DNA from 2 places in the Petrocella sp. genome. Region 1 is predicted to be linked to the other one. Evidence: predicted binding sites of a transcription regulator. Region 1 holds the regulator's gene; the other holds the start of a gene.

Region 1 (8,011 bases):
CTGGCTGCCGGTATACCATCTAACTTAAAGTTACCCAGTGTTTTATTGTCACGAGCAAATTCTCTTTCACCTTGTACAACATGAATATCAACAGCAGGTTGATTGTCTTCAGCAGTGGAGAAAACTTGGCTTTTTTTTGTTGGTATTGTTGTGTTTCTTTCGATTAATTTGGTTGCAACACCACCAAGTGTTTCAATGCCAAGGGATAAAGGTGTAACGTCCAGTAATAGAATGTTACCTGCACCTGCATCTCCTGCAAGCTTACCACCTTGTATACCTGCACCAACGGCAACACACTCATCTGGGTTGATACCTTTAAACGCATCTTTGCCTGTAAGGCTTTTTACGGCTTCTTGAACGGCCGGAACTCTTGTTGATCCACCAACCAAGAGAATCTTGTCAAGTTCTCCTACGTCAATACCTGCATCTTTTAACGCCTGCTTAACAGGATTTAAGGTTGACTTAACCAAATCATCGGTTAATTCGTCGAATTTTGCTCTTGTTAACGTTACGTCCAAATGCTTTGGTCCTTCTTGAGTTGCAGTAATAAAAGGCAAGTTAATATTAGATGTTGTACTTGATGAAAGTTCTATTTTAGCTTTTTCTGCTGCTTCTTTCAAACGTTGCATCGCCATTTTATCATTGGATAAATCAACGCCTTCTGCATTTTTAAATTCGGATACAAGGTATTTAATAACACGGCTATCAAAATCATCACCACCAAGATGGTTGTTACCACTTGTTGCAAGAACTTCTAAGACACCATCACCAATTTCTATTAGGGATACGTCAAAGGTACCGCCACCTAAGTCAAACACCATAATTTTTTGCTCATGTTCATTATCAAGTCCATAAGCAAGTGCTGCAGCTGTAGGCTCATTAATAATTCTCTTTACATCTAGACCGGCAATTTTACCTGCATCCTTTGTTGCTTGTCGTTGACTATCATTGAAATAAGCCGGTACAGTAATAACGGCCTCTGTAACAGGCTCACCAAGATAGGCTTCTGCGTCCGCCTTAAGTTTTTGCAAGATCATAGCAGATATTTCTTGGGGTGAATATTTTTTATCATCTATTGCAACTTTATGATCTGTCCCCATCTCTCTTTTAATAGATATGATGGTTTTGTCAGGATTGGTGATGGCTTGTCTTTTCGCTGGTTCGCCTACAACTCTTTCACCTGTTTTTGTAAAAGCTACAACTGAAGGGGTTGTTCTCGACCCCTCTGCATTAGCTATAACGACAGGTTTTCCACCTTCCATTACAGATACACATGAATTGGTTGTTCCTAAATCTATTCCTATTATTTTACCCATTGTAATGCCTCCTTATTATTTATATTGTTATTGGTCATGATTGTTGTTTTTATATGGGTTACGGTGACGCTTTACTGGTTAAAGTATCTAAACTAAGTTTTACTAACTGCATCCAACGTATAGATTACGTTGATACTTTAACCTTAATTAACGACTTTGACCATGCTGTATCTTAACACAGCGTCTTTATATTTATAGCCTTTTTGATATACGGCTACCACAATACTTTCCTCATGTTCTTCTGAGGTTTCATGCTGTACGGCATGATGCAAGTGTGGATCAAAAACCTGGTCCAATGCTTCAATTTCTTCAACGCCTACTTCTTTTAGTGCTGCTACAAGTTGTTTGTAAATCATATTAATGCCTTTAACAAATGAATCTTCCTTATGTTCATCCGTTACTGCATCAAATGCCCTTTCAAAATTGTCGACAATGGGCAATAAGACTTCTAGTATTTCCTTAGCACCTTTTTCATACATTTGATCTTTTTCTTTTAAAGTTCTTTTTCTGAAATTATCAAATTCAGCTAAAGTCCTATGATGACGATCGACTTGCTCCTTTAATTCTGTTTCCTTTTGTTCCAGTTGTTTGTCAAGAGATACAACCTCTATGGTTTCTGTTTCCGTTTCTGTCACAACTTCAACATCCTCAACTTGATCCATTACTTCTGTTTCCTCATCAGAAATCATGCTCTCTTTTTCTTCCTGCAAGACTTCTTCGTCTTTCTTATCCTTATCATTTATCAAAACGATACATCCTTTCTTTAGGTGACTATGAATCATTCATCCTTTTTTCTATTTCTTTAATCAAACACTTTAGAGATAGTATGGCACTTTGATAGTCCATCCTCTTAGGCCCAATTAACCCAATCACACCCAATGGTTTTCCACCAACGTGATAAGTTGTTGTAATTAAGCTACAATCCTTCATATCTTCGTTGTTGTTTTCCGATCCAATCTTAATCTTCACACCATCGGTTTCAATACTTTCACCATTAAAATCCTTTAAGAGCAACTGCCTTATATAGTCCTTTTTGTCCAGTGTTTCCATTATTGAAGTGGCTTTCTCAAGATCGCTAAATTCCGGTAATCTTAACATATTAATAGCGCCGGATGTGTAAATCTCTGTATTTTCACTATTGTGCACCGCTTGAAAAACAACTTCCAAAACTTTTCCGATAATTTCATCCTGATTACTCGCAAAGGCCTTGATCTTTTCAATTAATGGTAGATTGATTTCTTCAACATTAAGTCCATGAAGCTGATTATTCAAAATAAATGAGAGCTTGTTTAACATCCGTTGATCCATATCTTCATTAATTTCCAGTACATAGTTATTGGCCATATTGCCATCTGTAACAATAACCGCTAATACTTTCTGAGATTCAAGTTCAATTAATTGAATGTTTTTGATTTTACATTTTGAATACTGAGGTGTGGAAACAATGGCCGTTAAATTGGTCTCTTTTGCTAATACGGAAACGATATCCTGTAACAGGGTTTCGATACGTCCTGCCTTGTTTAGTAGTGCTTCAACATAAGATAAATGCTTGGGGCTGTCATACTTGGCACTTAAAATCATATCTACATAAAGACGGTAGCCTTTATCGGAAGGTATCCTTCCAGCTGAAGTGTGAGGTTGCATGATAAACCCAAGTTCTTCTAAGTCAGACATTTCATTCCTTATGGTCGCTGGGGATATACCCAAATCATAATTCTTGGATATGGTTCTGGACCCCACTGGTTCTGCTGTATCTAAATAATTGGAAATGATTGCCTCTAGTATTTTAAGTTTTCTTTCGTTAAGTTCCATGCCATCATCACCTCTCGCATTGTTAGCACTCAATTGTGTGGAGTGCTAACATCTGAGTTAATGATATTATTTTTTTCAAGGTTTGTCAATACGTTATCCTCAAAAAACTATTAAAAGTTTATAAACTGTGCTAATACATAATTGCTAAGATCCAAGCCTCTTCTGGTAAATCGAACCCATCCGTCTTCTTCTACAAGCATTTCTTCTTTGATTAATCGCTTTATAATCCCTTGATAAGCTATTAATAGACTTTCTCCAAACTCATGCTTTAGTTCTATAAGGTTAACGCCTTTTAATTGTCTTAGTCCCAGAAAAAACCATTCTTCTAATCGATTGATCGTATTGCCTGTTTGTTCCAATTCACGTATATCATTTATTTGATAGCTTTTTTCAATATAACGATTAAGATCTTCTATATTCTTATAACGGTTATGATTCAAATATGAAGCTGCTCCAAGACCAACACCCAGATAAGGGTCTAACGTCCAATAGGAACGATTATGTCTACCTATTCTACCGACCTTACCATAACTAGAAATCTCGTAATGCTCATAACCCCAATCCAGTAGAGTATCGTGAGCCCACCAATACATCTGGCGTTCTTCATCTTCACTGGGCAGATTTAAAAGTCCTTTTTCATTTTGGCTTTCAAAAACCGTCCCAGGTTCAATGATTAGACCATATAATGATAGGTGCTCTGGCTTTAGTTCTATGATTTTTTCCAAGGTTGCTTTAAATGAATTGAACGTTTGACCGGGAAGACCAAACATAAGGTCTATACTTATATTATCAATGCCTATGGCCCGTATCATTTCATAGGATTCTAAGAAAAGCTGGTAGTCATGTATTCTACCAAGTGTCTTTAGCATCTTTGCTTCATCGGATTGTAGCCCCATACTAACGCGGTTAACCCCTGCATCTAAGTAGGCCTTTACCTTAAGTGCATCTACCATACCTGGGTTCACCTCAATCGTGAACTCTCCATCTTCCGACCATTCAAATACACCATAAACCGCTTTTATGATTCTACTAAATTGTTCTGCTGACAAAATAGAAGGTGTGCCACCACCTATATAGATCGTTGATAGCTTTTTGGATATGTTTTGACTTTTCATGGCTAAGATTTCAGCTACTAATGCATCGACATAAGCATCACGTAAGAAAAAGTCTGTATGATCAAAGGACAAAAAATCACAATAGTCGCATTTTTTCACACAAAATGGTATATGAATATATAGACCCATTTTTTTCATGTCAACACCTTATTCATCCAGCTTTAGTATACTCATAAACGCGTCTTGAGGGACTTCTACATTACCTACCTGACGCATTCTTTTCTTACCGGCTTTTTGCTTTTCTAATAGTTTCCTTTTTCTGGATATATCCCCACCATAGCATTTTGCCAAGACATCTTTACGCATCGCCTTAATAGTAGACCTTGCAATCACCTTGTTTCCTATAGCTGCTTGTATTGGTATTTCAAATTGATGCCTTGGTATCTCATCTTTAAGTTTATCTGCAATTTTTTTGCCTCTTTCATAAGCTTTTTCCTCATGAACGATAAAGGAAAGCGCATCAACAACTTCTTTGTTCAGTAATATATCAAGCTTAACCAATTTTGATTCTTTGTAGCCAATTAATTCATAGTCAAAGGATGCATAACCTCTGGTTCTGGATTTTAAAGCATCAAAAAAATCATATATAATTTCATTTAAGGGCAGTTCGTACATAAGCTGGGTTCTGGTATCTTCAATATATTCCATACCCAAGTACTCGCCACGTCGGTCCTGACACAGTTCCATGATGGAGCCGATATACTCTGAAGGCACCATGATTTGCGCTTTTACAATCGGTTCCTCCATCATCCTAACGACTGAAAGATCCGGCATATCCGCAGGGTTGGCAAGATCAATAACCGTTCCGTCGGTTTTATGTACTTTATAGATAACACTTGGTGCCGTTGTGATGACATCCATGTTAAATTCGCGTTCAATGCGCTCTTGAATAATCTCTAAATGGAGCAATCCTAAAAAACCACATCTAAAGCCAAATCCTAATGCCAATGACGTCTCTGGCTCAAAATGAAGGGCTGCATCATTTAGCTTCAGCTTATCTAAAGCGTCTCTTAGGTCTTGGTATTTGGACCCATCTACAGGGTAGATGCCGCAATATACCATGGAGTTTACTTTTTTATATCCGGGTAGTGCTTCCTTTGCCGGATTGGATACTTTTGTCACAGTGTCCCCTACCCTTGTATCTTGAACATCTTTTATACCTGCACTGATATAGCCAACATAACCTTCTTTGAGTTCTTCACAGGGTATAAATACCCCAGGGCCAAAGTACCCCACTTCAATGACTTCGAAGGTTTTTCCAGATGACATCATTTTAATTTTCTCACCCTTTTTCACCGTGCCGTCTTTGATCCTACAGAAAATTATAACACCACGGTATGGGTCATATTTTGAATCAAAAACCAAAGCTCTTAGTGGCTGATTTTCAACTACCGTCGGAGCTGGAATTGTTGTAATAATCATTTCAAGAACTTCTTCTATGTTAATGCCGTCCTTTGCAGATATAAGAGGAGCATGAGCTGCTTCAAGACCAATGATGTCCTCTACTTCCTGTATGACTCTTTGAGGATCTGCACTGGGTAAATCTATTTTATTTATAACCGGTAAGATCTCAAGGTCATGTTCCAGAGCTAAATATACATTGGCAAGAGTTTGGGCTTCAATGCCCTGGGCTGCATCCACGACGAGAATAGCCCCCTCACAAGCCGCTAGAGATCTAGATACTTCATAATTGAAATCCACATGTCCCGGCGTATCAATAAGATTGAAAACATACTCTTCACCGTTATTGGCTTTGTATACCAATCGAACAGCCTGTGCTTTGATGGTAATACCGCGTTCTCTCTCTAAATCCATATTATCCAGCACTTGCTCAGACATTTCCCTGTCGGTTAATAGTCCTGTTTTTTGAATAATCCGATCCGCCAAGGTTGATTTCCCGTGATCTATATGGGCAATAATTGAGAAATTTCTAATGTTTTTTTGTTCGATATCTGCCACAATATTCTTCCTTTCCAAAGTAAGGTTCTTATATCCTTATGATACATGTCATCTTTCAATGTTTATGAAGATAAGTTACATCATCCTCACATCAATTGATTATTATAGCATAGGGCCTTTAGTTATACAATGACTATTTAACCATCGATATCAATTGACAAATACCATTATTCGAGTACACTTGAATTATCCCTAAAAAGCTATAGATATGGAGGCAACTATGAAAATCATCCTCTCGCCAAGTAAAAGTCAAAAACATGATTCTATTTATGAAAAGGCAGTCCACGAACCTGTCTTTTATAAAGAAGCATATCATCTCAATCAAAGATTAAAAAAGCTTTCCAAAAATGCTTTAGGTCGTTTAATGGATATAGATGGTGAACTGTTAGAGCAAACCTTTGCAAATATTAAAACTTTTGATATTGCCAATCCCAACCCCGCTATCCATACTTATACAGGTCTTGTATATAAATATCTTGACCTTGATACCTATAACCATGAACAGATTAGGTATATGAATAATCATTTAGTCATTCTATCTGCAATGTACGGTGCCTTAAAGCCTCTAGATGGTATAAAACCTTATCGCCTGGATATGAAGATGCCATTAATGAAAACTTCTCTTTATAAGTATTGGAAAAAACCTATGACACACTACTTTCATAATGAACCCTTATTAATAGATCTGACCTCCAATGAATATAGTAAGTTACTTCCTTCTAATAAAATAATCCTTAGGTTTCTGGAGAAAAAGAACAACCAGTATAAAAATATTGCCACCTATTCAAAAATGGCTAGGGGGAGAATCCTTAATTTAATGATCAAAAATCAAATATCTGAACCGGATCAGATTAAAACTTTATCTTTTGAAGGTTATCACTATAATCTTGATTTATCCGATGAACAAACCATTGTATTTACCCGACCTTAACCATATATTAATTGTCAAATTCTTGACATTTACCGGCCCTTCCCTTAATATAAATAGAAATGGTTTAAGTGTCAGATATATACAATGATCATATCTTAAAGTACTAAGATTGGGTTAGTATAATAAATAAGCCCTTGAAAGGATGAAAACAATGTTAGATATCAATTTGATTAGGACAAATCCAGAGGTCGTAAAAAAAGCTCTGGCCAAAAGAAATTATGATGTGGACTTTACAGAACTTATGAATTGGGATAAAGAGCGTAAGGAAATTATCGGTTTTGTTGAAGTATTAAAGGCTAAAAGAAATGCCGCTTCAAAAGAAGTACCTGTGATGAAAAAAGAAGGCAAGGATGTTTCTTCAATCATTGAAGAAATGAGCTCCTTAAAAGAAGAAATTGCTAAAGCTGATGAAAAACTCAAGGATATTGATCATAAGATTTTTGGCTTTGTCTCTACACTTCCTAATATGCCAGCTGAAGATGTGGTGTCCGGCGACAAAGAAAATAATGAAATCATCCATGTATTTGGCGAAAAAAGAACCTATGATTTCAAACCAAAAGACCATGTTGAGCTTGCTGAATCTTTGGGGCTTATTGATTATGAAAGAGGTGCGAAGCTAGGTGGTAATGGCTTCTGGATCTATAAAGGTACCGGTGCTATCTTGGAATGGGCACTTCTCAACTTTTTCATCCAAGAACATCTAAAAGATGGCTATGAATTTATCCTACCACCCCATATATTAACCTACGAGTCCGGTTTTACAGCCGGTCAGTTTCCCAAATTTGAAGATGATGTCTTTAAACTTGAGCAGGAAAATAAAGGCTATGTTCAGTTTTTGCTCCCCACAGCTGAGACAGCCCTCATTAATTTTCATCGCG
Region 2 (8,011 bases), on a different contig from region 1:
TTTTATTTCCGGAGACGACAATGGTTTTTTGATTAGGGGCAAATTTACGAACTTCTTCTTCCCAATTATAGAGCAATGATGTTGGTGCGATAACAAGTGAAGGTAAGCTGGCAACATGACTTGTTATAAGGGTTATGGCCTGCAATGTTTTGCCAAGTCCCATATCATCTGCTAAAATACCACCTAATCCATAAGAAGTGAGAGCACTAAGCCAACGATATCCGGTTTTTTGGTAATCTCTTAGTATGGCATCAAGAGGTTTTGGCACCTCAATGAAATAGTTTTCAGGATTTTGAATAGCATTTAATAGCTTTTTATATGCCTGATTATAATGAACCGTTTGTGTGCTGCTCATAAGGTGATCCAAGAAGAAAGCATGATGTCCGGGTAGGCTTAAAGTGCTACTTTCTTGATTTGAATTTATAATGGGATAGTGGCTGTCAAGAGCACTTATTTGGTGAGCTAAAGCATCCTGTATTTTGAAAAAACTACCATCGGATAATTTGAAGTATCGCTTTTTTTCGACTATGGCCTTTAAAAGTATGAAGATTTCGTCTTGACTTATACCTTCCATTTCAAAACTTAGATCCAGTAGATTAGAACTACTCTTGTAGGCGATAGAAGCGCTAAGCTGTTTCGCGGACTTTAAGTAGGTATCTTTAAAAGAATCGGAATAATAAAGCGTTCCAAGTTTTTGAAGCTTTGGTAGAATTTGGTCGATGAAATAAAATTGGTCATCTTCGGAAGCATAGGTTAAGAATCCTTGAGAATCTATGGCGTGAGGAGTATCTTTTAGTAACTGCAAAATACGTTGCTCAATATTCAACTGTCTAAAAACAATCTGGTCACCTACGTCAGGATCGATTTCAGGATAAAGACCAAACTCATGAGGACCATAGATGAGGTAGGCCCTAAGCTTAAGCTGGTCATGATCTTTATCCAAGTAGATTTTTGATTCCAAAGGGTAACGCAATATTTTTTGAGCAATAGTTGGTTCAAGGGTTACATAACCTACCATTTCAAGAACAGGCAGGATTTGATTTATAACACTATGTATATGGTCATATTGAATATCTAAGGACTTATCAATGAAGTATGTATAAAAAAGTTTGAAAGCATCGGCTTTAATGGCGGATAAAGAACTGATTTGATTGTTATAAAAGGCGAATGAATAGTCTTCTGTTAAGGGGAAGTATATATCATAAGTATTTACAGAGATGATATAATGATCTGTATCATCAGTCAAATAAAGATCAATTTCTAAATGGTCTATGATGTCCTGGTCTTTAAAAAGCATACCATCATAATCTAAGTGAAATGACTTATTCTTTAGAAGTTCTAATAAACGTTTTAAATAAGTGTCCGGTAATATTTGATAAGACGCCTTAATAGGTGTGGATACTAGGCTCTGACGTTTTGGTAATAAGAAGAGTCTTGTTTTATAGAAATCATAGAGTAAAGCGATAATCTTGTAGTCTTCATCTGTAAACTTAAAAGACTCCGAATCGTAGGTTAAGTTTTTTGATAGCTCATAGGTATGTTTCTCCATTACCGCATAAACGAAGGACTCAATATTTTTAACCACATAGATTTGATAGAGCCCTACTTTAAGTGAGACAGCAGATTGAAGGGTTTTATGATAAGCATCTTTTGGGTGTAAAGTGACTTCTAGATTTAGCAGTGTAAGCTGGTTTGAGGTTGTAGGCTGAAACAATACTTTTTCAAAAGACTGGAACATTTTCAAGGTTTGATTTTGAGTAAGATCAAGAGTCAAAGACTCTTTTTTATATAGGATGTATAATAAGGTTGCTAGAGTGTGAATACAAGGTTGAACATCATAACAAGTGCACCTAGCATTTTTGAAGGTGCCTGTATCAGAATAAAAAGATAAATACAGCTCGAATTGTTCATCTTTTAAATCTTTCAAGAGGACATGAAAGCCGTTTTTTGAACTGGCTTCAATACTGAGTATATTATTTTTCTGATGGATCATAAAGCCGGACTTGAATTTTCGATCATTACCAGCATAGGTCTTAATCCATTGTAAAGTGAGTTGAATCATGTTGGCACCTGCTTTTTTAGAGTATAAACTTATTAATCTTGTTTGCAATGTTGATAAAATTCTCTATAATTAAATCATAGGATGTGTTTCATAAGCATATTGTCTTAAACATATCTTACTTTGAAAGGAAAGGAAACGATATGATAGTAAGAGTCGATGGTGATGCTTGCCCGGTACGGGCATCTATTTTACAAATTACAAATAAATATGAGGTCGAAACGGTTATATACACAGATGTTAATCATGAGCTTTCCTATGAAACAGCCTGCGTCATTACGGTTGATCAAGGCATCGATTCAGTAGATCTAGCTATTGTTAGGGATATAAAAGTTGGTGACATTGTGATTACCAACGACTATGGATTAGCATCTTTGGTATTAGGTAAAAAAGGGTATGCCATGGATGCGAACGGTAGGGCGTTTACGTTAAACAATATTGATCAGCTTTTGTTTGAAAGACATTTGCACAAATCACTAAGAATGATGAAAAAAAAGCACAAAGGTCCTAAAAAAAGAGATCGACAAGCGGATGTTCTCTTTAGTAAAAACTTTGAAGCATTGGTCATACAGCTTAAGGCTTAAAGTCAGAAATCTTTTGAATGCTTCTACTTACGGCATCTTTTGATTGCTTCCAAGGCTCCTTTTCATATCTGTAATCAAATTTGGAAATGAACCATTCAAGGTCGCCAATAACGCGATCGAAGTTGGATTGTTGGATAGCAATGAGGTTTATTTTGAAGGTTTGGAAGTCTTTATCCTTTAGGACATATTTGCCTCTATCATATAAACGACCAAAATGCTTGATACAAAAGCCTTTAGATACCATAAATAAATCACGAAAAGATGTATCTTTTTTCCATAGATAAAAAAAAGTATCCAGATAATGGTCTAAAAAGTCTTCAACCCGGTCACATATATAGCATTGATGGACCATTTTTTCAGTGAAGTTTTTAACAGGGCTTAGCGCTGTACGTTTACCTATAGGAAAAACTTTGGATTTATAAGGTTTCATCACAGCTGCTTTAAGATCTTGACGTACCTTCTTCATATGTGTTTCCAGAATCAAAGCCATGCCTAAACGATTTTTTTCATTAAAGAGCTTGGCATAATGGTTAGCACAAAAACCGGATGCGTTGGTATCATGTCTTGTGTCAACATCCATATAGGATGGACCTAATACAAAGTCGATGCTATCCTTTTCAAGAGATTCATACATATGACAAAAAGGACACTCACAATCGGTCTTAAATGCGTCTATGATAGGTATTGTATAGATTTCTTCTTTTGACATAAAAACTTCCTTTATCTAAACAGAATAGATGTTGACAAGTAGAAATTGAGGTATAATAAATAGACAAAGCTATTATATCAGTATAACATAGCGGTAAAGAAGTTGCATCCATTTCCGTATTTTGAATCGAGGTGGGTAAATGATTGAGGTATTAGTAAGTGATAGTTTTTTAATCAGTCAGATATTGGAATGTGGTCAATGTTTTAGATACAAACATATTGAAAACAATATATATGATGTTATTGCTTTTGATAAACGTCTTAGAATCAATCAAGTTGGCAAGCGTGTTTATATGGACTGCGCCAATGAAGAGTACAATCGCTTATGGGTGAGATATTTTGATATGAACAGAAACTATGATCAGATTCAATCTATTCTAGTCAAACTAGACCCCGTACTAAAAAAAGCAATCATGGAAAAAAGAGGGCTTAGAATATTAAGACAAGCACCTTTTGAGATGTTACTTACATTTATCCTATCTCAAAACAAAGCCATTCCCCAAATTAAAATTCTAGTAGAACGTTTGTGTGAGCGTTATGGTCAAATTGTGACAGATCAATATGGGTCCTATTATACCTTTCCTACAGCAGAAGTGCTTGCAGATGTAACGGTGGAAGAATGGCGAACGTTAAAAGTTGGCTTTAGAGCACCTTATTTATATGATGCGATACAAAAGGTTGTGCAAAATACTATAGATTTTGTAGCGATTGAAGAAATGCCGGATAACTTGGCCAGGGATAAGCTAATGGAGATTAGTGGTGTTGGACAAAAAGTAGCGGACTGTATTTTATTGTTTGCTTTTGGAAGAATTGAAGTATTTCCCTTGGATGTTTGGGTAAGACGTATGATGACACATGCATACTTTAATGATCAAAGTGTATCAGATCAGATTATTCTTGAGTTTGCAGACAGATATTTTAAAGGCTTAGGAGGCTTGGCGCAACAATATCTTTTTTACTATGGAAGAGACCACCAAATCGGAAAATAAACTTTAGAATATGGAAGTGAAGTGTTAAAATTTTGCTTGCATATCATGATTTTTTTTGGTAATATAAGAACAGAGATTAGCACTCTTCACTACAGAGTGCTGATAAAAAATATTTATAAACGAGGAGGAATATCATGAATTTAAAACCATTGAATGATCGAGTTGTTTTAAAACAACTTAAAGCGGAAGAGAAGACCAAATCCGGTATTGTATTGCCGGGTCAAGCACAGGAAAAGCCTCAAGAAGCTGAAGTTGTAGCCGTTGGCCCAGGTGGCAATGTAGATGGTAAAGAAGTAACCATGCAGGTTGTTGTTGGGGATAAAGTCATTTACTCGAAGTATGCGGGAACAGAAGTCAAACTAGATGGTACAGAGTATATTATTGTTAAACAAAATGATATACTTGCAGTTGTGGAATAAAGGAGGTTCATTATGGCAAAAGAGATTAAATTTGGAGCAGAAGCTAGAGCAGCACTGGAATCAGGTGTAAATCAACTAGCAGATACAGTAAGAGTAACCTTAGGACCTAAAGGTAGAAACGTCGTTTTAGATAAAAAATTCGGAGCACCACTCATCACGAATGATGGTGTGACAATAGCAAAAGAAATAGAGTTAAAAGATCCTTTTGAAAATATGGGTGCACAGTTGGTTAAAGAAGTAGCAACAAAAACTAATGATGTAGCTGGTGACGGAACAACAACAGCGACTGTTCTTGCTCAAGCAATGATTGTTGAAGGTGTTAAAAACATTGCTGCAGGAGCTAACCCAATCATCTTAAGACGTGGCATGAAGACTGCGACTGAAGAAGCGGTCAGAGCTATCCTTGAAATGAGTCAAACACTAAAGGGTAGAGAACAAATAGCAGAGGTTGCAGCGATATCTGCCGGTGATGAAGCCATAGGAGATTTGATAGCCGAGGCAATGGAAAGAGCTTCCAAAGATGGCGTCATTACCATTGAGGAATCCAAAAGTATGGATACAGAATTAGAGGTTGTTGAGGGGATGCAATTTGATCGAGGCTATTTATCACCATATATGGCTACAGATATGGATAAAATGGAAGCCTTGCTTGAGCAACCTTATATCCTGATTACAGACAAAAAGATTTCTAATATTCAAGAGATTTTACCCATCCTTGAGCAAATTGTTCAAGCTGGCGCAAAACTATTAATCATAGCAGAAGATGTTGAAGGAGAAGCATTAGCGACACTTGTAGTGAATAAATTAAGGGGTACCTTTAACTGTGTAGCAGTAAAAGCACCTGGATTTGGTGATCGACGTAAAGCTATGCTACAAGATATTGCCATATTAACAGGTGGTACAGTTATTTCTGAAGAACTAGGACTTGATTTAAAAGAAGCGACTATGGAGATGCTTGGTAAAGCGAAATCTGTTAAAATTATGAAAGAAAACACCATAATTGTAGATGGCGCTGGTAGTAAAGACGACATCCACAGTCGTGTGGCACAAATCAAGAATCAGATAGAAGATACCACATCAGACTTTGATCGTGAAAAACTTCAAGAAAGATTAGCAAAATTATCTGGTGGTGTAGCGGTAATCAAAGTGGGTGCTGCAACGGAAACTGAAATGCAAGAGAAGAAGTTACGTATGGAAGATGCTTTGGCAGCAACCCGTGCAGCGGCTGAAGAGGGTATCGTAGCAGGCGGTGGTGCAGCATATATCCATATTACTAAAAGAATTGAAGCCATAGTGGACGGTCTAGAAGGTGATGAAAAAACGGGGGCCAAAATTATACTAAAAGCATTGGAATCTCCACTGCGCCAGATTGTAGTGAATGCAGGACTTGAAGGTTCCGTTGTTGTTAATAAAGTGAAAGAATCCGATATGGGTATAGGCTTTAATGCTTTAACAGAAACATATGTTGATATGGTGGAAGCAGGCATAATTGATCCGACGAAGGTGACAAGATCAGCCTTGCAAAATGCTACATCGGTAGCATCGACATTACTGACTACAGAGTCTGTTGTAGCAGATATAGAAGAAGAAAATCCAATGCCAATGGGTGGTGGCGCACCTGGTATGGGAATGATGTAAAAATGATATCGTAACATCCATGATTATAAAATGAATAAGGGAGACTGCGGTCTCCTTTATTTGATTGAAAAGATTTAAACATAAGCAATAAAAGTAGATTGGCCATACAAAATATTAAATAGGAATAAGGTTGTTTCTAAAAGGTCTATCCTATATAATGTAATTGACTCGATTTCTCAAAGGCAATCAAGTGTCGCACTATTTCGGAGGCCATAATGAAGGTGAATGATATTTTTAATGAGCAACTTGTAGAACGAAAACAAAACATGACAGATAATCTTAAGAGGATTACCGTCCTAGCAGGGGCAGTGATTGTTTTAGCAGTAGTATTTTTAACCCCCGGACTAAGAAACTTAATATACATTATAGCCATAGGTGTCATTTTGTGTGTAGTCTTTTTATTTAGACGTTTTAATGTAGAGTATGAATATATCTTTACCAACGGCGAATTGGATATTGATCAGATTATCAACAAAAACAGACGAAAAAGGTTATTGTCTGTCCATGTCGACAATTTTATCATCATGGTCCCAATTTCTAACAAAGATTATGGGAAAGATGTTGAAAAATATTCGAAGCTTTATGATGCAAGTAGTGGTATACTTCAAGAAAATACTTATGCTGCTATTTTTGATAAAGATTCAAAAAAAATCAAGTTGATTTTTGAACCAAACGATAAAATATTTGATTCAATTCGTGCGTATATCCCAAGAAAAATTAAAAAATAGATAGAAAAGATTGGCAAGGTGGTTGGTCATATGCGAAGAGTTGGAGTCGAGAAATTAAAAAAGGATATGGTCTTGGCAAAGCCCATATATACTAGTAATGGGGTCATATTACTAAAAGAAGGGACATTGTTAACCGAAAAATTCATAAATAAGATCCATGATATTGATGTAGATTACATTTATATTAAAGATGAATTGTCAGAAGGTATTAAGATTGAAGTACTTATTAGTGAAGAGACTGTTCAATCCACAAAAAGAGCTCTAGAAGATAGCATGGAGAAAATGCGCAAAGGATATTTTAGTGCCAGCCAAAGTATTGTAGAAAAAGTGGATGCTGTGATTTCAGAGGTGATTGCCAATCCCCATGTGATGGTGAGTCTTCAAGAGATACGTAACAGAGATGCTTATTTACATATGCATTCTATTAGTGTATGTCTGATTTCCCTACTAATTGGGAAAAAATTAAATTACAATGATGCCCAGTTAAAGCATTTAGCACTTGGCGCTATTCTTCATGATGTGGGGAAAACACAGATTAAATACGATGTCATTCGATATAGGGAAGATTATGTTGACAAAGAATATAAGATTTATAAAGAGCATGTAAGATTAGGTTATGAAATGATTAAGTCTATACCAAAATCTTCTTTGTTAGCCGCAAACATTGCTTTGACCCATCATGAACATTATGATGGAACGGGTTTCCCTCTTGGAAAAAAGAACACATCGATTCATGAGTTTTCAAGAATTGTTGCCGTAGCTAATGAATATGACAATCTACTCTATAATTTACCAAAAGATACACATATGCGACATTATGAGATAGTTGAAATGATCGTATCAAGAGCCTATACATGGTTTGACCCTGAAATCATAAAAATATTTA

Evidence for each region. Region 1 encodes HrcA, which represses chaperone genes, less so after heat shock. Its sites were predicted from a motif close to TGTTAGCACTCNNNNNNNNNGAGTGCTAACA; they were not measured.
Region 2: the regulator HrcA is predicted to act here: its motif matches at 4,415-4,445, upstream of groES (co-chaperone GroES).

Annotation. Positions count from the first base shown of each region.
Region 1 covers NZ_JCBCDA010000007.1:5,277-13,287, reverse strand. Annotated here, with positions in the region: gene dnaK (molecular chaperone DnaK) at 1-1,316, opposite strand, end outside; gene grpE (nucleotide exchange factor GrpE) at 1,460-2,062, opposite strand; gene hrcA (heat-inducible transcriptional repressor HrcA) at 2,088-3,128, opposite strand; gene hemW (radical SAM family heme chaperone HemW) at 3,239-4,381, opposite strand; gene lepA (translation elongation factor 4) at 4,391-6,202, opposite strand; gene AC6F8J_RS01130 (peroxide stress protein YaaA) at 6,423-7,133, shown strand; gene serS (serine--tRNA ligase) at 7,285-8,011, shown strand, end outside.
Region 2 covers NZ_JCBCDA010000032.1:7,661-15,671, forward strand. Annotated here, with positions in the region: gene AC6F8J_RS03930 (SNF2-related protein) at 1-2,062, opposite strand, end outside; gene AC6F8J_RS03935 (DUF188 domain-containing protein) at 2,203-2,643, shown strand; gene AC6F8J_RS03940 (DUF6062 family protein) at 2,633-3,352, opposite strand; gene AC6F8J_RS03945 (DNA glycosylase) at 3,492-4,340, shown strand; gene groES (co-chaperone GroES) at 4,475-4,759, shown strand; gene groL (chaperonin GroEL) at 4,772-6,397, shown strand; gene AC6F8J_RS03960 (DUF6106 family protein) at 6,613-7,125, shown strand; gene AC6F8J_RS03965 (HD domain-containing phosphohydrolase) at 7,156-8,011, shown strand, end outside.